2 regions of the Janthinobacterium sp. 75 genome follow, and region 2 is predicted to be linked to the other one. Evidence: predicted binding sites of a transcription regulator. Region 2 holds the regulator's gene; the other holds the start of a gene.
What was found. Region 2 encodes NrdR, which represses ribonucleotide reductase genes. Its sites were predicted from a motif close to CACNANATNTNGTG; they were not measured.
Positions count from the first base shown of each region.

Region 1 (10,145 bases), 480 kb from region 2:
ACGGTGCCACGGTGCAATTTGACGAACGGCTGGCCACGCAGGAACGCCTACTGGCCGCCGTCAATGACGCCGGCTTCATGGGCGAGACGACGGCGGTAGAACAGCTGGCCTCGTGCAGCGGCGCCTGCGGCCACTGCCGCCACTGAACGCCTGCTGCCGCCAGCTCCCCGCTCACCCTCCCCGCGCACCCCGGTCGCGCAGATGCGCCAGCACGCGGCGCGGCCCCAGCGCCTGCAGGTCGAATGGCGGCAGCTCGATGGCGTCTAGCGTATTCTTGAACAGCAAGCCCAGCTCCGTATCGCCTTCCAGGCTCAGGCGGCGGCTGAAGAACAGCGTGTCCGGATCTTCCTGGCGCCGCGCCATCAGCATCAAATCGTGCACGCTGGCGGCGATGCACAGGTCCGGCACGTCCACATAACGCTCGGCCACGAACACGGTGCCCTGCCACTCGAAATCGAAGGCGATGCCCGCGTCCAACAGGCGCAAGCGCAGGCTGCGTCCTTCCAGGCTGCAGCGCACATCGTCGGGCAATTGCGGCGCCAGCAAGCGATTCAAGCCTTGCACGAACAGCCAGGAGGCGGGATACGGCGGCAGCTTGGACAGCAATTCGGCCAGCGGCTCGGGCAGCCGGTACGACATGGCGGGCTTGTTCGTGGGAGGCTTGGCAGGGACGGCCAGTCTTTCCAGTTGATCTTGCATGGTGCTTCCTTTCAATGCGTTCAATGGGCGGCGTGCTGTTCCATGCCGGGCTGGCCATGCCAGTAGCCGTCGCAGGCGCCGGCGGGCTGGCAGGCCGCCAGCTGGGCCTGGGCGCCCACGCCGCTGACCTGGCCGCGGCGGGCGCGGTCAAAGATGGCGATGACTTGTTCCGTATGCATCGCCTGCGGGCTGATACGCGCCACCGCCACGCCCATGTCGCGCATGGCGTCGAGTTCGCGCACCAGGTTATAGACTAGTGCCGACTGCGTCTGCGTGCCATTCAGTACGAGGAAGGGCACCTCGTCGCGCGTGCGCAGCAGCAGGCCGTCCGGCTCTTCCAGGCAGCTATAGCCGCAATCGTCCTTCGGCAGGTTGCGGTTGCGCGCCGTGAAACAGCGGGCGGAAAACGCCAGCGGCATGCGGCCGTAGGCAAAGACTTCCGTCTCCAGCCCTTCCGGTTTCTGGCGCTGCATTTCGGCCAGCGCCGTCTGCCCCATTTCCAGCGGCATCACCCAGCGCCGCGCGCCCAGGCGCGCCAGCAGTTGCAGGCTGGGGCCATTGAACAAGTTCAGATGGGGGCCGGCGACAAAGGGCGCGCCCTTTTCCATGCAGTGCACGGCGCCCATGTCGTTGGCCTCGACCGTATAGCGGCCATTGCCCGTGATGCGGCGCAGGGTCGCCAGTTCGGCGCCCGCCTCGATCAGCGCCTGCGTCGACAGCACCACCTCCTTGCCGGCAGCGGCCAGCAGGTCGGCGATATCGAGCCAGTCGGCCAGGCGCAGCTCATGCCGACGCGAGCACACGGTTTCGCCCAGATACACGATATCGACGGCGGTGCCGGCGATCTGCTGGTAAAACTCGAAGACCGTGGCGCGCGGCCAGTAGTACAGCAAAGGACCCAAAGAAAGCTTCAGCATGTTCATCCTCTATTTCCAAGATCTATGATAAGCGCCCAAGGTGTGCTGCTGACCTTCTGCCAGCTTGTCCATGGCCGCCATCCAGCCCGGCTTGACGGCATAGCGTGGATTGCCTTCGCGGCAGGCGTCGATCGCTTCGCGCCACACGCGCGTGACCTGGGCCACGTAGGCGGGACTGCGTTGGCGCCCTTCGATTTTCACGGCGCGCACGCCCATGGCGATCAGTTGCGGCAGCAGCGCCAGGGTGTTCAGGCTGGCCGGTTCCTCGATCGCGTAATATTCTTCGTCATTGACTTCGAAACGCCCCTTGCACAGGGTGGGATAGCTGGCGTTTTCGCCTGGCGCATAGCGGTCGATCAGCACGCCGTTCAGGCGCGATTCCAGACCGTTCGGCGTTTCCAGCCAGCGCACGGATTTCGCCGGCGAGCACACGCCGTGCGTATTCGGCGCCTCGCCCGTCGCATACGACGATAGTGCGCAGCGCCCTTCGACCATCACGCACAGGCTGCCGAAGCCGAATACTTCGATCTCCACCTCCGTCTTGCTGATCAATTGCTCCACCTGCGCCATCGACAGCACGCGCGGCAGCACGGCGCGGGCGATGCCGAAGTGCTCGTGATAGAAGTTGATCGCTTCATAATTCGTGGCCGAGCCCTGCACAGACAAATGCAGGCGCAGCTGCGGCTGGTGCTGGGCCGCGTAGGCCATAAGGCCCGGGTCGGCGACGATCATGGCGTCGATGCCCGCCGCGGCGGCACGGTCGATGGCGCTGCGCCACACGGCCCAGCTGTGCGGCTGCGGATAGGTATTCAGTGCCAGCAGCACCTTGCGTCCATACTGGTGGGCGTAGCGCACGCCTTCGGCGATGGCCTTCTCGTCGAAATTGAGGCCGGCGAAATTGCGCGCATTGGTGGCGTCGCGAAAGCCCAGGTAAACGGTATCGGCGCCATTGTCGACAGCCGCTTTCAAGGCAGGCAGGCTGCCGGCGGGGCAGACCAGTTCCAGCGGTCCGGCCACGCGGGTGGCGGTGGTTGATTCAAGCATCATGATGTTCACAGTCCTGTATCGGCTCAGGGTGCAGACTATAGCCCCGCCCATGCCGCCCAGTCCTTGACGCAGGTGAAGGAATGCATGCATGGCTGGCGCACCTTCAACTTGCTTGACCTGGCTGTAAAATGCCCATCTTTCCTCCTGTTTCAGTTCCCACCATGACCCGCAAACCGCTGCTGATTTTCCTTCTGACCCTGTTCCTCACCGCGCTGCAAGTGCAGTGGGCCGGCCCGACCGATGGCTATGACGCAGGGACCATCTCCGTGCTGTCGCCGGAAGTACTGGGCGCCTATCCGGGCGTGCTGCTGCTGTTCCTGCTGGCCGTGTTCGCGCGCCGTCAAATGCCGCTGCTGCGTCAGGCCGCCATCTGCACGGGCCTGCTGGCCATCTACTGGCTGCTGGCGAACTACGCCACGTTCGACGCGCGCGTGGCCAGCTGGAGCACCTATACGCCGCTGGAAATCTGGACCCACGTGCTGCCCGCCTCCGTCGCCAGCATCGCCGCCTGCGGCGCCGCGTTCTTTTGCGCGAGCTGGCTGATCCTGCGCGAAACACGCTGGAACAAAACCGGCTGAGGTGGTTTTTTCACCTGGATCAAGGATATGCGAATCGCTTGCACGCCACCTTTGACCGCACTACATTTAGTGGATAACCTTCATAAAAACACCGCATGTTGTGTTTATTGGAGGTTTCATGACGACGAATGCAGTTTCCCCCACACGCGGCCAGGTCGATGTCGCCGCGTCCATCAATGAATACCTGGAACGGCGCGACTGGCGCGTGAACGCCAATGCCAACCAGGGGTATTCCCTGGGTGGACTGATCCTCAATGTGTCGGGCAAGGTCATCGCCAACTACTGGCTGGACCAGGTGTATCCGCCGGCAGTGGGCGCGGCGCACCGCGAAGCGGCGCTGCACATCCACGACCTCGACATGCTGGCCGGCTATTGCGCCGGCTGGTCGCTGCGCACCCTGCTGCATGAAGGCTTGAATGGCGTGCCGGGCAAGATCGAATCGGGTCCGCCGAAACACATGTCGAGCGCCATCGGCCAGATCGTCAATTTTCTGGGCACCCTGCAAAATGAATGGGCCGGCGCCCAGGCGTTCAGCTCCTTCGACACCTACATGGCACCCTACATCCGCAAGGACAGCCTGCGCTACGAAGACGTGCGCCAGCATATGCAGGAGCTGATCTTCAACCTCAACGTGCCATCGCGCTGGGGCACGCAGACGCCGTTTACCAACCTCACCTTCGACTGGGTCTGCCCGGACGACCTGCGCGAGCAGATTCCCGTCATCGCCGGCCAGGAGATGGACTTCAGCTATGGCGAGCTGCAGGCGGAGATGGACATGATCAACCGCGCCTACATCGAGATCATGATGGCGGGCGACGCCAAAGGCCGCGTCTTCACCTTCCCCATCCCCACCTATAACATCACCGAGGATTTCGACTGGCATAGCGAAAATGCCGAACGCCTGTTCGAGATGACAGCCCGCTACGGCCTGCCCTACTTCCAGAATTTCATCAATTCGGAACTCAAGCCGAACATGATCCGCTCCATGTGCTGCCGATTGCAACTGGACTTGCGCGAACTGCTGAAACGGGGCAATGGCCTGTTCGGTTCCGCCGAGCAGACGGGCTCCCTGGGCGTGGTGACCATCAACTGCGCGCGCCTGGGCCATTTGTGGCGCGGCGACGAAGCGGCGTTGATGGCGGACCTGGACCGCCTGCTGGAACTGGGCAAGACCAGCCTGGAAATCAAGCGCAGCACCATCGAGGAATTGATGCAGCAAGGCCTGTTTCCCTACACGAAGCGTTACCTGGGTACCCTGCGCAATCACTTTTCCACTCTGGGCGTGAACGGCATCAATGAAATGATCCGCAATTTCAGCGGCGACGCTTACGACATCACGGCACCGGAAGGCCATGCGCTGGCCGTGCGCCTGCTCGACCACGTGCGCGCCCGCATGGTGCAATTCCAGGAAGAAACGGGCCATATGTATAACCTGGAAGCGACGCCGGCCGAGGGCACCACCTACCGCTTTGCCCGCGAAGACCGCAAGCGCTATCCCGCCATCCTGCAGGCCGGCACCGTCGACAACCCGTATTACACGAACTCGTCGCAGCTGCCCGTGGGCCACACGGACGACCCGTTCGAGGCGCTGGAATTGCAGGACGCGCTGCAGCGCAAGTACACGGGCGGCACGGTGCTGCACCTGTACATGACGGAAGCGCTGTCGGACGCGAATGCCTGCCGCGAACTGGTGAAACGCGCCCTGAGCCGCTTTTCGCTGCCCTACATCACGGTCACGCCCACGTTTTCCATCTGTCCGCGCCATGGCTACCTGGCCGGCAAACATGAATTCTGCCCCACCTGCGACGCGGAACTGATCGCCCGCAAGCAAGCCCACCCTGCTCCATCACTTGAGGAAACGCCATGAATGCACGTCCCGACTTCACTCCCGCCATCACCCTGCTCGACACCGAACGCCAGCGCTGCGAAATCTGGACCCGCGTGATGGGCTACCACCGTCCTGTCGCCTCGTTCAACATCGGCAAGCAGGGCGAATTCCACGAGCGCCAGTATTTTACGGAAGCGAGCGCCCGGCTTGGCCAGCCCGCCTGCCATGGCTGAGTTGAAAGTGGGCGGCCTGACGCCCTTTTCCGCCACCGACTACCCGGGCAAACTGGCCGCCGTGGTCTTCGTGCAGGGCTGCCCCTGGCGTTGCGGCTATTGCCACAATCCCCATCTGCAGACGCGCACGCCGCAGGGCACCATGCCCTGGCAGGACGTACTGACCTGGCTGCGCCGCCGCGTGGGCCTGGTCGACGCCGTCGTCTTCAGCGGCGGCGAGGCGTGCATGGACCCGGCGCTGGCGCGCGCCATGCAGGACGTCAGGGAACTGGGGTTCGGCGTCGGCCTGCACACGGCTTGCATCTATCCGCAGCGCCTGCAGGAAGTGCTGCCCCTGGTCGATTGGGTGGGCTTCGACATCAAGGCGCCGTTTGCCGACTATCGTCATGTGACCCGCGTGGCCGGCAGCGGCGACCCGGCGCGCGCCTGCCTGGACGCCATCCTCGCCAGCGGCGTCGCCTACGAATGCCGCACCACCACCCACCCGGACTTGCTGCCGGACGAACAGCTGCTGGCCCTGGCCACCACCCTGGCCGCCAAAGGCGTCGACAACTACGTGCTGCAGCAGTTCCGCGCCGAAGGCTGCCTGGATACGGCGCTGGCCGGGCGCCCCCTGCACGGCTATCCTGCGGCGCGCACCGTGGCGCAAATCGGCGCCATGTTTCCCCGTTTTACATTCCGTAATCATGGCAATTGAGCTAGTCGCCACATAATTGCTGAAAGCCCCACAAAATTACCCGTTCTGCAACGCTGAAAAGTCTTGCGTGCTGTAATGTATCAACTGTGTTGCGCACCACGTGCAGCCCGTCAGATTCCTCACACAGCATTACAGATAAGCGTCATCCATGAACGATTTCACCGCAGTCAGCCCAGGCATCCCTTCCACCCACGCCGATATCCTGTACGGCCCGCCGCGACCGGATCTGCTGCGCGAGGAAGTGCTGGCCGACCTGCTCGAAGCGACCGCCCGCCGCTGCCCTGGACAGATCGCCCTGATCGATGGCGAGCGCCGCATCACGTATGCGGAACTCGATGCCCAGGCGGGTCTGGCCGCGTCGCGCCTGGTGGCGGCCGGCGTCAAGCCCGGCGACATCGTGGGCCTGTGGCTGCCGCGCGGGGCCCCTCTGCTGCTGATGCAGGCGGCGATTGCCAAGGCGGGTGCCGCCTGGCTGCCCGTCGATGAAGACACGCCCGTCGAGCGCCTGCAGGTGTGCCTCGATGACGCCAATGGCGCTGGCGTCGTCAGCTGTACGCAGTTCGCGCCGCGCCTGTCTGATGCTGGCATTAAACGCCCCGTATGGACGGCGGAAAGCCTGCTGGCCCCCGCCGCACCGGGCGAACACTTGCCCGCGCGCGGCGCCGTGCTGCCCGAACACCCGGCGTATGTAATCTACACCTCCGGCTCCACGGGCAAGCCCAAGGGCATATTGATCAATCAGCGCAGCATCTGCCACTTCCTGCGCAGCGAAAACGCCGTGCTGGAAGTGACGCAGGCCGACACCGTCTACCAGGGCTTTTCCGTCGCCTTCGACATGTCGTTCGAAGAAATCTGGATCGCCTACCTGGTGGGCGCCACCCTGTGGCTGGGACCCAAGGATATCTCGGGTGACCCGGAAGCCTTGCCGCGCGCGCTGGCCGAGAACAAGGTAACTGTTCTCCATGCGGTGCCGACCTTGCTGGCCCTGTTCGCCGAAGAGGTGCCCAGTCTGCGCCTGATCAACCTGGGCGGCGAGATGTGCCCGGAATCGCTGGTCGAGCGCTGGTCGCGCCCTGGCCGCGCCATGTTCAACACCTATGGCCCCACCGAGGCGACAGTGTCATGCAGCCTGGCGCGCCTGCGGCCCGGTGAACCTGTCACCATCGGCACGCCGCTACCCAACTATGGCTTGCTGGTGCTGCAGGTGGCCGAGCCGGGAGAAAACCGCCCCCTGGCCCTGCTGCCACGCGGCGAAACGGGGGAATTGTGCATCATCGGTCCCGGCCTGGCCGAGGGTTATCTGGGCCGGCCCGACCTGACAGTGGAAAAATTCCTGCCCAACCCGTGGGCGACAAACGAAGATGATGCGCGCCTGTACCGCACGGGCGACCTGGCCCGCATCGATGCCGACGGCCAGGTGCTGTGCCTGGGCCGCGCCGACGACCAGGTGAAGATCCGCGGCTTTCGCGTGGAACTGGGCGAGATTGAGGCCGTGCTGGCGCAGCAGCCCGGCGTGGGAACGGTGGCCGTATTGTTGCGCAAGGATGACGGTATCGACCAGCTGGTAGCCTACATCGTCGCCAGCGACGATGCACCCGACGATGCACTGACGGCGAAAACCCTGCGCAGCGCATTGAACCTGCATTTGCCGCCATATATGGTGCCTGGCCGCTTCGAGCTCCTGCCGCTGATGCCGCGCCTGACTTCGGGAAAAATCGACAGGAAGGCCCTGAAGGCCATGCCGCTGTCCGCACCACCGGCTGGCGAAGCGGGTGAATCGGACGTGCCGGAAACCCCCGCCGAAGCGGCCCTGTTCGCGGCGCTGGCGACACTCTTCCCTGGCCAGCCGATACGGCGCCAGCTGGACTTCTTCAGCGACCTTGGAGGCCACTCCTTCCTGGCCGCGCGCCTGGCCTCCGCCCTGCGCGCAAATCCGGCTTACGCCCACATGACGGTGCGCGATATTTATCACAATCGCCAGATCGGCAAGATCGCCGCCGTGCTGAACGAAGCGCCCGCGCTTGCCACGCCGGAAGCGGAGTGGACACCGCCGTCGACCCTGAAACGCTGGATCTGCGGCGCGGCGCAGGCGGCCGCCGTGCCGGGCCTCGTCACCTTGCGCATGGCGCAGTGGATGGCGCCGTTTTTCACCTACCACTTCTTCACGGGCGACACGGGAGATACCGTGCCGCGCGCCATCGCCGCCTCCATCGGCGTGTTCCTGCTGGCGACCCTGGCCGAATTTGCCATCGCGATTGCCGGCAAGTGGCTGATCGCGGGGCGTTTGAAACCGGGCAGCTATCCGCTGTGGGGCATCACCTATTACCGCTGGTGGCTGGCCGACCGACTGGTCGAATCGGCGCCCGCGTATCTGCTCAGCGGCTCGTCTCTGAACAGCTGGTGGCTGCGCGCGCTGGGCGCGAAAGTGGGCAAGGAAGTGGTCATCGGCTCGATGACCCTGCGCGCGCCCGACCTGCTGTCCATCGGCGACAACGTCAGTGTGGGCAATGCCGTCAACTTTGAAAACGCCAGGGTCGAGCGGGGCCGTTTGCTGCTGGGCCGCATCAGCATCGGCGACGATGCCTGCATCAGTTCCTATGCGATTTTGGAAGGCAATACCAGGGTGGGCGCCTTCGGCCACCTGGAGGGTCAATCGGCGCTGGCCGACGGCGCCTTCGTGCCGGACGGCCGCGTCTATACGGGTTCGCCCGCGCGCGACATCGGCCCTTACGATCCTGCCAGCCAGCCGCCCCGCCCCGCCGTCTCGCGCCTGCGCCTGACGGGCGAAACCCTGTTTTTCTGCTTTGGCATGGTCCTCATCGCCGTGCTGTTCTTCATGCCCGTTTTCCCCAGCTTCGTGCTGATCGACTGGTTCGACGAACGCGAAATGATGCCGTGGCTGCAGGGGCGCGACGTGACGACCCAGCTGGCTCGCTACTTCCTGCTGGCCTTCCCCGCCAGCGCCGTGCTGATCGTGCTGACGGCCCTGCTGTCGGCCGCCATCCGCTGGAGCGCGCTGCCCCGTTTGAAGCCGGGCAGCTCGCCCGTGCACAGCAATATCTATTGCGCCAAGTGGCTGGTCAGCCATATCCAGGAATCGAGCCTGAACGTCCTGCACGGCATCTACGCCACCGTGTACGCCCCATACTGGTACCGCCTGTTGGGCGCCAAGGTGGGCAAGGGCGCCGAGATTTCCACGGCCCTGGGCGTGGTGCCCGACATGCTGACCCTGGGTGACGACACCTTTATCGCCGACGCCGTCATGCTGGGCGACGAGCAGATCGACGGCGGCTGGATGACCATGCGCCCCACCGTCATCTCGCACCGCAGCTTTGTCGGCAACGGCAGCTATATCCCGGACGGCACCGTGCTGCCCGAGCACGTGCTGATCGGCGTGCACACGCATGCGCCGCGCAATGCGCAGATGCACAGTGGCGATACCTGGCTCGGTTCTCCGCCCATGCACCTGCCTGCGCGCGAACAGGTCAGCGGTTTTGCGGAACACCTGACCTTCAAGCCATCCATCCTGCGCCGCCTGGGCCGCAGCCTGATCGAAGCCTTCCGCATCGTCGCGCCGCACGCGGTGGTGATTGCCGTCGGCTACACCCTGGTGCTGGACGTGATGCCGATCGCGGGCGCCGGGCGCTGGGGCGAAGTGGTGGGCGACCTGGCCATCGCCGGCATCGCCTACGGTATCGGCAATTTTTTGGTGGTCGTGCTGTTCAAGTGGCTGCTGCTGGGACGCTACCGCAAGCATGCGGCGCCCATGTGGACGCCGTTCGTGTGGATTTCGGAAGGCGTGACCAACCTGTATGAAGGCATCGCCGTGCCCAACTTCATGCGCTACCTGCGCGGCACGCCGTGGCTGCCACTGGCCTTCCGCCTGTTCGGCTGCAAGATCGGCCGCGGCGTCTACATGGACACGACGGACATTACGGAATTCGACTGCGTGCATATCGGCGACTACAGCGAATTGAACGCGCTGACCTGCCCGCAAACGCATTTGTTTGAAGACCGCGTGATGAAGATCGACCACGTGGAGATCGGCCAGCGCGTCTACATGGGCCCGCGCAGCTCCGTGCTGTACAGCGCCAAGGTGGGCGACAATGCGCGCCTGGGTCCCTTGACCCTGGTGATGAAGGGCGA
Region 1 is NZ_SORD01000001.1:4,760,664-4,770,808, forward strand. Features, by position in the region: gene C8C89_RS21655 (heavy-metal-associated domain-containing protein) at 1-146, shown strand, start outside; gene C8C89_RS21660 (SCP2 sterol-binding domain-containing protein) at 172-699, opposite strand; gene C8C89_RS21665 (U32 family peptidase) at 720-1,616, opposite strand; gene C8C89_RS21670 (peptidase U32 family protein) at 1,626-2,660, opposite strand; gene C8C89_RS21675 (hypothetical protein) at 2,825-3,241, shown strand; gene C8C89_RS21680 (ribonucleoside triphosphate reductase) at 3,360-5,108, shown strand; gene nrdD (anaerobic ribonucleoside-triphosphate reductase) at 5,105-5,302, shown strand; gene C8C89_RS21690 (anaerobic ribonucleoside-triphosphate reductase activating protein) at 5,295-5,999, shown strand; gene C8C89_RS21695 (Pls/PosA family non-ribosomal peptide synthetase) at 6,148-10,145, shown strand, end outside.
Region 1: a site for NrdR is predicted at 3,300-3,313, ahead of C8C89_RS21680 (ribonucleoside triphosphate reductase). Genes of this name have one in related genera too.

Region 2 (10,145 bases):
CGGCGTGGTTTTGCACGACTGGGGTGTCCGCTTCGCGCACGACGTATTTGTTGAAGTCGAAGTAGATGCTGCGGTTAGCCAGCACGCCTTTTGGATCGTCCAGTGGATCGACCGATGCGGTCGTTACTGGCTGAACTTGACGGGTGTCAACTGGAGCTGCGACTTTTTCAGGAGCGCGCTCAACCACTGGGGTCTCTGCGACTTTGACTGGGGTGCTGCAGGCGGACAGCAGGGCTGCGGTAGCGGCGATGAAAGCCAAACTTTTAAAGTTACTCATTTTTATTCTCCGGGTCATGGTTAAAGGTGAAACTGTACAGCATTTACTTCATAAAAGGACCCCAGGTGGGCTCCTTGATATTGCCAGCTTGCGTAGTCAAACGCTGTTTGACGCGGCCATCCACCGATACCACTGCCAGCGACTTGCGTCGTCCGGATTCGGTCGCGTACATAATATATTTCCCGTTGGGCGAAAAGCTCGGTGATTCGTCGTTGGCGGTGTCCGACAGACGCAGTTCCTGGCCACTAGCCAGGTCGAGCGCGTAGAGCTGGAAATTGCCGTCGCGACGGGAAATATAAGCGAGAGTCTTCCCGTCGGATGAAATCCGCGGGCTGATGTTGTAGGAGCCGCCAAACGTCACGCGCTTGGCTTCGCCGCCGCTGACCGACATGCGATAGATTTGTGGTCCGCCGCTGCGATCGCTGGTGAAGTAAATGCTTTGTCCATCGGCCGAGAACTGAGGTTCCGTATCGATGCCGCTGCTGTTGCTGACGCGGCGCAAGCCGCTGCCGTCGGCATTGACGGTATAGACCTGGGTATGGCCATCGCGCGACAGGGCCACGGCAAGGCGCGAACCGTCCGGGCTCCAGGTGGGCGCAGAATTGCTGCCTTTTTCATTCGATACGATGGTGCGCTGGCGCGTCACCAGATTTTGCACGTAAACGATGGGCTTTTTCTTTTCAAACGACACATACGCCACCTTGGTGCCATCCGGCGACCACGATGGCGAAATGATAGGCTCATTCGAGCGCAGGGCGACCTGGATGCCTTCGCCATCGGCGTCGGCCACTTCCAGGCGGTATTCGCGGCCCGATTGCGTGACGTAGGCGATGCGCGTGGCGAATGCGCCTTTGACGCCCGTCAGCTTCTCATAGATGTCATCGGCAATTTTGTGCGCCAGCAGGCGGTTGAACTGCGGCGCGGCCGCATTGTTCATGCTGGAGATCTGGGTGCCCTTGATTGTGTCGAACAGCTTGTAGCGCACGTCCAGGCGGCCATCGGCCATGCTTTGCACGGTGCCGGCTGCCAGCGCGTCTGCGCCGCGCGACTTCCATTGGTCGTAGCTGACGGGCGCCGTTTCCGACACGGGCGCATCGGCGTCGATCAGCTTGAACACGCCGCTGCGTGCAAGGTCGGCCTTGATGATGCCCGACAGCGATTGCGGCGCCGCCGATTCATTGACAAAGCTGGCGACAGCTACCGGGATCTGGTTGCTGCCGATCCCTGTAATCTCCACGCGCAGCTGCGCCTGGGCGCCAGAGGCTCCCAGCATCAGGCCGGCACAGAGCACGACATAGCTCATTTTTTTCATGGTCATCATTTAGGCAAATCCTTCATCTCGAATATGAGTTCAATCTCGCGTTCCACGGTGCCGTCTTTTTTCTTCGGCAGTGGCGACGATTTATTAATGGCGTTTTCCACCGAGCTGTCATACGCCGGCAGGCCGCTACTTTTAATCTTTCGGACCGAAATAATTTCCCCAGTTGGCAGTTGCTCGATCTTGAACACGGCGCGCGGGTTGCCCGGCACGTCCGTGCTACCGCTGTACGCGATATTGCTCTTGATCTTGCTCGTCAGGGCAGCGACATAGCCGCTGTCCTTGCGCGGCGCGGTCGCTTTCTCGGCCGTGCCCGTTGTGCCATTGCCTGCCTGCGCCATCATCCGCTTCATATCATCGGCACGGATTTTGGCGGCGGCGGCATTTTCCGCCGCCGCTTTCTTGGCTTTGGCTGCTTTTTCCGCCGCCGCTTTTTTATCGGACAGTTCTTTCTCGGCTTTTTCTTCCGCCGCTTTTTCTTTCTCTTTGGCTTCTTTGGCTTCTTTGGCTTTCGCCAGTTTGTCGACCTTTTCTTTTTCCAGCTTTTCAGCCTTGTCTTTTTCTTTCTGCTTCTGTTTCTCCAGTTCGCGCTTTTCTTCCTCGCGTTCCTTCAGTTCCTGCTTGCGGCGCTCTTCCGCTGCCGCTTTCTCTTTTTCTTCTTTCAGCTTGGCCTTCTTGCGTTCCAGGGCGATCTCCGCCTCGCGCAGGTCGACCTTCGGCTCGGGTGCTGCCACCGGCGGCGGTGGCGGCGGGGCCGGCTGTTCCACTTGCGGTTCCGGTGGCGGCGCCGGTGTCGGCTCCGGTTCCGTCGCCACGTCGGGCGGCGGCGCTGCCGTCTGCACTTTCAGGTCCCACACTTCCGCTTCGACGGCGACGGGTTCCGTATTTTGCCAGTGTACGCCCACCCACAGGAAAAACAGCAGGCCAAGGTGCATCGCCAGCGCCAGGCCCAGCGAGGGCCAGCGGCTGCGTTCGCGCGGCACGCTGTAGGGCTTGCCGAGTACATGGTCGATTTGTTTGGTCTGCAAAGTCTAGTCTATCTAAAAACGGTCAAGTCTGGAAACAGGATGCTGTGCTTACTTGGTGGCCAGGCCGACGCGGGTAATGCCCATTTTTTTCGCTTCCGAAATGAGCTGGATCACATCGTCGTACTTGCTTTCCTTGTCGCCCGCAATCATCACGGGATAGTCGGGATTGCTCTCGTGCAAACCGCGCAGCTTGCGCAGCAGGGCGTCGCGGTTCGGTTCCGTTTCCGGCGACAACTGTTCCTTGCCGATGACGCCGATCGACAGCGAACCATTCGGTTTGAGCACGATCTGGATATAGTCATCGGGCGGCTTCGCCGACCTTTCCGCGTTGGGCAAGTTCACCACGCTGGGATTGTTCGACGACGGCATGACCATGAAGATGATCAGCAGCACCAGCATCACGTCGATGTACGGCACGACGTTGATCTCGGACTTGAACTTGCGGCCACGGCCGCCGCGCATGCCGCCGCTATTGAATGAGGAACCCATGAACGCTGCTCCCTCTTAGCGCGACTGGCGCTGCAAGATGTTGGAGAATTCCTCGACGAAGCTCTCGAAACGGATCGCCAGGCGGTCGATGTCATGCGAAAAACGGTTGTAGGCGACGACGGCGGGAATTGCCGCGAACAGGCCGATGGCGGTGGCGATCAGCGCTTCGGCAATGCCGGGCGCGACGGCGGCCAGGGTGGCTTGCTGCACGTTGGCCAGGCCGCGGAAGGCGTTCATGATGCCCCAGACGGTACCGAGCAGGCCGATGTAGGGCGAGACGGAACCGACGGAAGCGAGGAAGGCCAGATGCGATTCGAGCACGTCCATTTCACGCTGGAAGGCGGCGCGCATGGCGCGGCGGGCACCGTCGAGCACGGCGCCCACGTCCAGCGCTTCGCGCGAACCATAGGATGCCTTGCCCTTGATGAATTCGCCCATGCCGGCGTCGAAGATGCGGGCCAGCGCGCCGCTCTGGTCGCGGTTGCCGCTGGCGTTTTGATGCAGCGCATGCAGGTTGCCGCCGGCCCAGAAGCTGCGTTCGAATTCGATGGTTTGCTTGCGCGCCTGGCGCACGGCAAACATCTTGCGGAAAATGTAGGTCCAGCTGGTCAGGGAAATCAGCAGCAGCAGGGCCATGATCAGTTGCACGATCAAATGGGCATTGGTGATGAGCGCGAGGAAAGAAAGATCTTGTGTAACGTTCATTGGCTGGCAGTCTGTTGGGTGAATTGTCCGGGGGTGGCGGGTAGGGCTCAGGCGGCGCGCATGCGGGCCGCCACTGCATCAGGCACGGCGCGCGGGCGCAATGCCGAGTCGACGCAGCCGATCTTGACGCGGGCCGTGTTCAGCAGGCGCTCGCCGCACCAGGCTTGTTGCAGGAAAACGATGGAGGCGCGCCCCATCTTTTCTATGCTTAAGGTTAATCTTACCGTGTCATCGAGCCTGGCTGGCGCATGATAGTCGGCGTTGACGCTTTTGACAACGAACATCGCGTCGTGCTGTTCCAGCAGCTCCTGCTGGCCCACGTCGATGGCGCGCAGCCATTCGGTACGCGCACGTTCGAAGAATTTCAGGTAATTTGCGTAATAGACGATGCCGCCGGCGTCGGTGTCTTCATAGTAGACACGTACGTTCCAGGTAAAGACTGAAGGCATGTTTATTGCGCCAGTAGTGAGATTGAGCAACATTTTACGCGATTTTTCTTCTTGTGACGGTGGGCGCTTGCTGGAAAGCTATGCAAAAGCTGCATATAAGTTGCACCGCAGCATTGTAAATCGGGGGTGCATAATGGCAAGCTTCGTAACATACGCTTACATGCCGCAGCCAGGTTTAAGTTCAGCTTAAGAGCCGCAGGCACGCCCCGGGGCGGTCTGTGGCCATGCCCGGGCTGCGATGGCGCGCGGCGATTATAGCTGCACGGTTGCATTCCTTGCTCAATTTGGGCACTTAACTTACAATTTGATTTCCATTACGTCTCACGTGACTGGCGAAAAGTCGGGCGATCTCCCTGGATGGTGATCGGCAAACCGGCGAAAGGTGGGCACCCACCGGGAAACGTGAGATTTTTCATCAGCCGTTCGCCTGGGTAGCCACTATGGAAAAGCACGAAGAGGCTGCCTGTCCAATGTTGTTATTCAATTAACGCCGGCTCCCCTCATTCGATCCAACCTGCCAGTACAAGCACCCTCATCCTTGGAGTTTTTACATGTTTGCAAAAGATCACACCCTCGCCAACGTCGACCCTGAATTGTTCGCCGTCATTCAAAAAGAGAACACGCGCCAGCACGACCACATCGAACTGATCGCGTCGGAGAACTACACATCGCCGGCCGTAATGGAAGCGCAAGGCTCGCAGCTGACGAATAAATATGCCGAAGGCTATCCAGGCAAGCGCTACTATGGTGGCTGCGAATACGTCGACGTGGCCGAGCAACTGGCCATCGACCGTGTAAAACAGCTGTTCGGCGCCGAATGCGCGAATGTGCAGCCGAACTCCGGCTCGCAGGCGAACCAGGGCGTGTTCTTTGCCGTGCTGAAACCAGGCGACCTGATCATGGGTATGTCGCTGGCCGAAGGCGGCCACCTGACCCACGGCATGCCGCTGAACATGTCCGGTAAATGGTTCGACGTCGTATCGTATGGCTTGACGGCGGAAGAAGACATCGACTACGAGGCTATGGAGCGCCTGGCCCGCGAACGCAAGCCCAAGCTGATCATCGCCGGCGCGTCGGCGTTCTCGAAAAAGATCGACTTCGAGCGTTTCGGCAAGATCGCCAAGGAAGTGGGCGCCTACTTCATGGTCGACATGGCCCACTACGCCGGCTTGATCGCCGCCGGCCTGTACCCGAATCCGGTGCCGTTCGCCGACTTCGTCACCTCGACCACGCATAAGTCCTTGCGCGGCCCTCGCGGCGGCATCATCCTGATGAAGGCTGAACACGAAAAAGCCATCAACTCGGCCATCTTCCCTGGCATTCAGGGCGGCCCGCTGATGCACGTGATCGCCGGCAAGGCCGTCGCCTTCAAGGAAGCACTGAGCCCTGACTTCGTTGAATACCAGAAGCAAGTGGTCAAGAACGCCGACGTTCTGGCGAAAACCCTGATCAAGCGCGGCCTGCGCATCGTTTCCGGCGGCACCGAATCGCACGTCATGCTGGTCGACCTGCGCGCCAAGAACCTGACGGGCAAGGAAGCCGAAGCCATCCTCGGTTCCGCGCACATCACCTGCAACAAGAACGGCATCCCGAACGATCCGCAAAAACCTTTCGTCACCTCGGGCATCCGCCTGGGCAGCCCGGCGATGACGACGCGCGGTTTCAAGGAAGCGCAAGCGGAAGAAGTGGGCAACCTGATCGCCGACGTGCTGGACAATCCGCATGACGCCGCCACCATCGAGCGCGTGAAAGCGGCCGTGAAAGTGCTGGCCGATGCACACCCGGTGTACGCCGCGTAATTATTTGTCCAGAATGTGTCATACAGAGTAAGATTCTGTCTGACACATTCCAGTCGTGCCCAAGGGCGCCCGGAGTGATTCGGGCGCCCTTTCATTTAAGGGCGGCGATTTCCCGTAATTATTACTATAAAGTTGTAGCCAGCCCATGAAATGTCCATTTTGCCAGCACGGCGACACCCAGGTCCTCGATACGCGCGTATCGGAGGACGGGGATGCCATTCGGCGGCGCCGCCGTTGCGGTAAATGCGACAAGCGCTTCACCACCTACGAACGCATTGAACTTATCATGCCGGCCGTCGTCAAAAAGAATGGCAGCCGGACGGAGTTCGCTGCGGATAAGTTGCGCGGCAGTTTGATGCTGGCCTTGCGCAAGCGTCCCGTCGCGGCCGCCTCCGTGGATACGGCCATCGCTTCCATCCAGGAAAAATTGCTGACCAGCGGCTTGCGCGAAGTCGATTCCGGCTATATCGGCGAACTCGTCATGCAGGAACTCAAGCGCCTGGACAAGATCGCCTACATCCGCTTCGCCTCCGTCTACAAGAATTTCGAAGACCTGGCCGAGTTCCAGGATGCGATTGCCGAAGTGGGACAGGCGCGCAGCAAGCCCTGATGTCCCCTTATTGAAAACGGGGCCGGTCCTGCGCCCCGTGTTCATCACGCCAGCGTTCGCCTGGCAAGCGACCGATCAATCCCAACGCTGTTTTTCTCACCATATCGCCGTGCTGTTTGCGCTAGCGCAGACGCGGTTGTTTGCGCGCGCCTATCGTGTAAGTGGGCCGGGCGCCGGCGCGGCTCCCGTCCTGGTTACATTCTGTCGGCAGGAGAAGCTCATGCACAGTGGCACGCGTGGTCCCATGGATGGCAGCAGCCTTGTCGAGGTGCTGGTATCGCTGCTGCTGTTGGCGTTGGGCTTGCTGGGCGCCAGCATCCTGCAACTGAGTTCCCTGCGCGCGCGCCATGAGTCGGCGCTGTTGTCGGCGGGTGTGCAACTGGCCGCCGGCATGGCCGAACGCATGCGGGCGAACAGCGTGCTCATGCATGGCCCCGATGCGGGTAATCCCTACCTGAGCGTTGCCTACGCGGCGGAGGACGGCGCCGAGGCTGGCGGCGGCGCGCCCGGCTGCTTCGGCGCCGCCGTCTGCAGCGCGGCCGAGCTGGCGCAATTCGACATCGCCGAATGGAAACAGCAGCTGCAGTCGGCCTTGCCTGGCGCGCGGCTGCATATCTGCCGCGACCTTGCCGCGTGGGATGCCGCCGCCCAGGGTTTGCACTGGGCGTGCAGCGGCGGCAAGGGCGCGCCCATCATCATCAAGCTGGGCTGGCGCGGCAGGCAGGCCAATGGATCACCCGCAGTGAATGCGGCAGGCGAATCGTTGCCCAGGCTGGCATTCCAGCTTGGGGGAGGCGGCGCATGAACACTGTCTTGCGCGGGCATCGCGGCATGAGCCTGCTTGAATTGCTGGTGGCCCTGTCGCTGGGCGCGTTGTTGATGCTGGCGGCCAGTACCGTGCTGCTGGCTACCAGCGGCAGTTATGGTGAGCAGTCCGCCAGCGCGCGCCTGGATGACAATGGCCGCTATGCACTCGACACCATCGCCCGCGCCGTGCGCCAGACAGCGTATGTGAACTGGGACAGCAGCGCCGCGCCCGTCGCCCATGCGGATTACGACAGCGCGAGTATCGCCGGGCTCGACGCGCGTAGCCTGGGCAAGAACAGCGAAGGCATCAGCGGCGCGCTGCCCGACGCCGTGCAGGGCAGCGACGTGCTGGCCCTGCGCTATTACGGCGCCGGCAAGGAGGAGGGCGGCGACGGATCCGTGCTCAATTGCGCCGGCTTCGCCGTGGGCGCCGCGCAAACGGAGGCGCAGCGGGGCTGGAGTATTTTCTATGTGGCCCAGGGAGCCGATGGCGAAGGCGAGCTGCGTTGCAAATATCGCGGCGCGAACGGCTGGGGCGCGGACGCCATTATCCGCGGCGTCGACAGTTTCCAGGTGCTGTATGGCCTCGATACGGATACGCCGCCCGACGGCGTGGCGAACCACTATGTCAATGCCAGCGCGCTCGACGCCGACGATGCGGCGCTGGTGCTGGCGGGCGCGGATGCGGCCGCGCGCCAGCGCGATTTTTACCGGCGCACGCACTGGAAGCGCGTGGCCAGCGTGCGCGTGGCGCTGCTGTTGCATGGCGAGGCGGGCCAGGTGGACAAGATGGCGGAACTGGGACCGGCGCAGTTCGACCTGTTCGGCAAGGCTTATGCCGAAGCGCACGGCGCCGGCGACACGGGCGTGCGCATCGCGCGCGCGGCCTTGCCCGCAGCAACGCGCTCCAGGCTGCGGCAACTGGTGCAGACAAGCATCATGCTGCGCAACGGGCCGGCATAGGCGGGCGCCACCGTGGCTTGCATGGGCGTCCGTTGTTGTCCTGGCTGCTGCATTCCGGGCGCGCAAGGGCGTGGCGCCACCATGGTGTATGTGCTGTGCCTGCTTGTGATCATCTTGCTGCTGGGCATATCGGCGGCGCAGATGGCCTTGCAGGGCGAAAAGGCGGCACGCGGCGAGCGTGACCGGCAGATCGCGTTTCAGGCGGCGGAGGAGGCATTGGTGGATGCGCAAAACGATATCGAAGGCTTGCCTGGCGCGCCGGGCCGGGCAAGCCTCTTTGCGCCGGGCAGTGCGGCAGGGTTTGCCGCCGGCTGCGGCGAAGGGGGCGCACTGGGCCTGTGCCTGCCCGCGCCCGAGGATGCGCCGGCGCTCTGGCTGAGCATGGACCTCGATGGCGCGGACGCTGAAAGCCGTGCGGTACCGTATGGCCAGTTTACGGGCGCGGTCATGCAGACGGGGCAGGGTTTCCTGCCGTCTCGCCGGCCCCGCTACCTCATCGAACTGCTGCCGTTCCACCCGCCCGGCGCACAGGCAGCGGCAGTGGCCGGCGGCCTGGCCACGGAAAGCTATGTGTACCGCATCACGGCCATGGGGTTTGGCGCGCAAGAAAGCACGCAAGTCGTGCTGCAAAGCTACTACCGCAAAGAGGCGGCGGGAGCGGGGCCATGAGGGCTATGTGGTCTTTCTGCTTGATACTGCTGACTTGCCTGGCTATTGGCGCCGCTGTCGCGGCCCAGCCGACGGTGACGCTGGCGCGGGCCGACGCGGGCTTGCAGGGCGCCAGAGTGCCGCCGAATCTGTTGCTTAACCTGTCCTTCACGCATGCGGCCGCTGCGGCTGCGTACGGCAGCGACTATGCGCCGCAGCGCGAGTACGCCGGTTACTTTCATGCGCGCATGTGCTACAGCTATCCGTACCGCAGCAAGGACGGCGTCATGCTGCCGGACTTGCGCGTAGCGACCGCTTACTTCTCCGTGCTGAAACCGGCCGATGCGCTACACGGCTGCGGCGGCGATAGTTTCAGCGGCAACTTTCTCAACTGGGCCAGCGCCAGCATGCTCGACATCGTCCGTTACGCCCTGACGGGCGGCGACCGCGTCATTGACGAGGTGCGCAAGACGGTGCTGCAGCGCGCCTACCTGCCCGATGCCGACGGCCCCATCGACTATTTTGCCCATCCCACCTTTTTTCCGCGCAAGGTCTTGCATGCAGGCGTGGCGGCGGCGACGCCGTTTGCGCTGGCGCAACTGGCCATCGTGTCCTGCCGCAACCGCCTGCTGTTCGGCGATGCCAGCCTTGGCCAGCCCGCAGGTGGCAGTTGCGACGCGCCCGGCTTTGCTGCCACGCATGGCGTGTTTCTCGCGCGCGTGCGCGTTTGCGACGCCGATGAGGGGCCGCTGCGCGAGGATTTGTGCCTGGCATACGGCAAGAATTACAAGCCGGTGGGGGCCGTGCAGCGCCATGGCGGCAGGGTGCGCGTGGGCGTGTTTGGTCACTTGAACGGCACGCCCGCCAGCGCCGGTCCCGTGTATGGCGGCGTGCTGCGCGCGCCGCTGGCGCACGTTGGACGGCAGCGCTGGACGGCGCCCGACTATATGCCGCAAGACAACGCCGATGCCGAGTGGAATCCCGCCACTGGCGTCTATATGGCGCAGGCTGTGGCCCAGGGTGCGAGCCCTGGTGGCGGGGTGACCGCTTAC
Region 2 is NZ_SORD01000001.1:5,245,377-5,255,521, reverse strand. Features, by position in the region: gene pal (peptidoglycan-associated lipoprotein Pal) at 1-277, opposite strand, end outside; gene tolB (Tol-Pal system beta propeller repeat protein TolB) at 321-1,598, opposite strand; gene tolA (cell envelope integrity protein TolA) at 1,595-2,623, opposite strand; gene C8C89_RS23935 (ExbD/TolR family protein) at 2,672-3,112, opposite strand; gene tolQ (protein TolQ) at 3,128-3,817, opposite strand; gene ybgC (tol-pal system-associated acyl-CoA thioesterase) at 3,865-4,266, opposite strand; ZMP/ZTP riboswitch at 4,582-4,706, shown strand; gene glyA (serine hydroxymethyltransferase) at 4,818-6,065, shown strand; gene nrdR (transcriptional regulator NrdR) at 6,211-6,675, shown strand; gene pilV (type IV pilus modification protein PilV) at 6,896-7,480, shown strand; gene C8C89_RS23905 (PilW family protein) at 7,477-8,445, shown strand; gene C8C89_RS23900 (pilus assembly protein) at 8,527-9,114, shown strand; gene C8C89_RS23895 (PilC/PilY family type IV pilus protein) at 9,120-10,145, shown strand, end outside.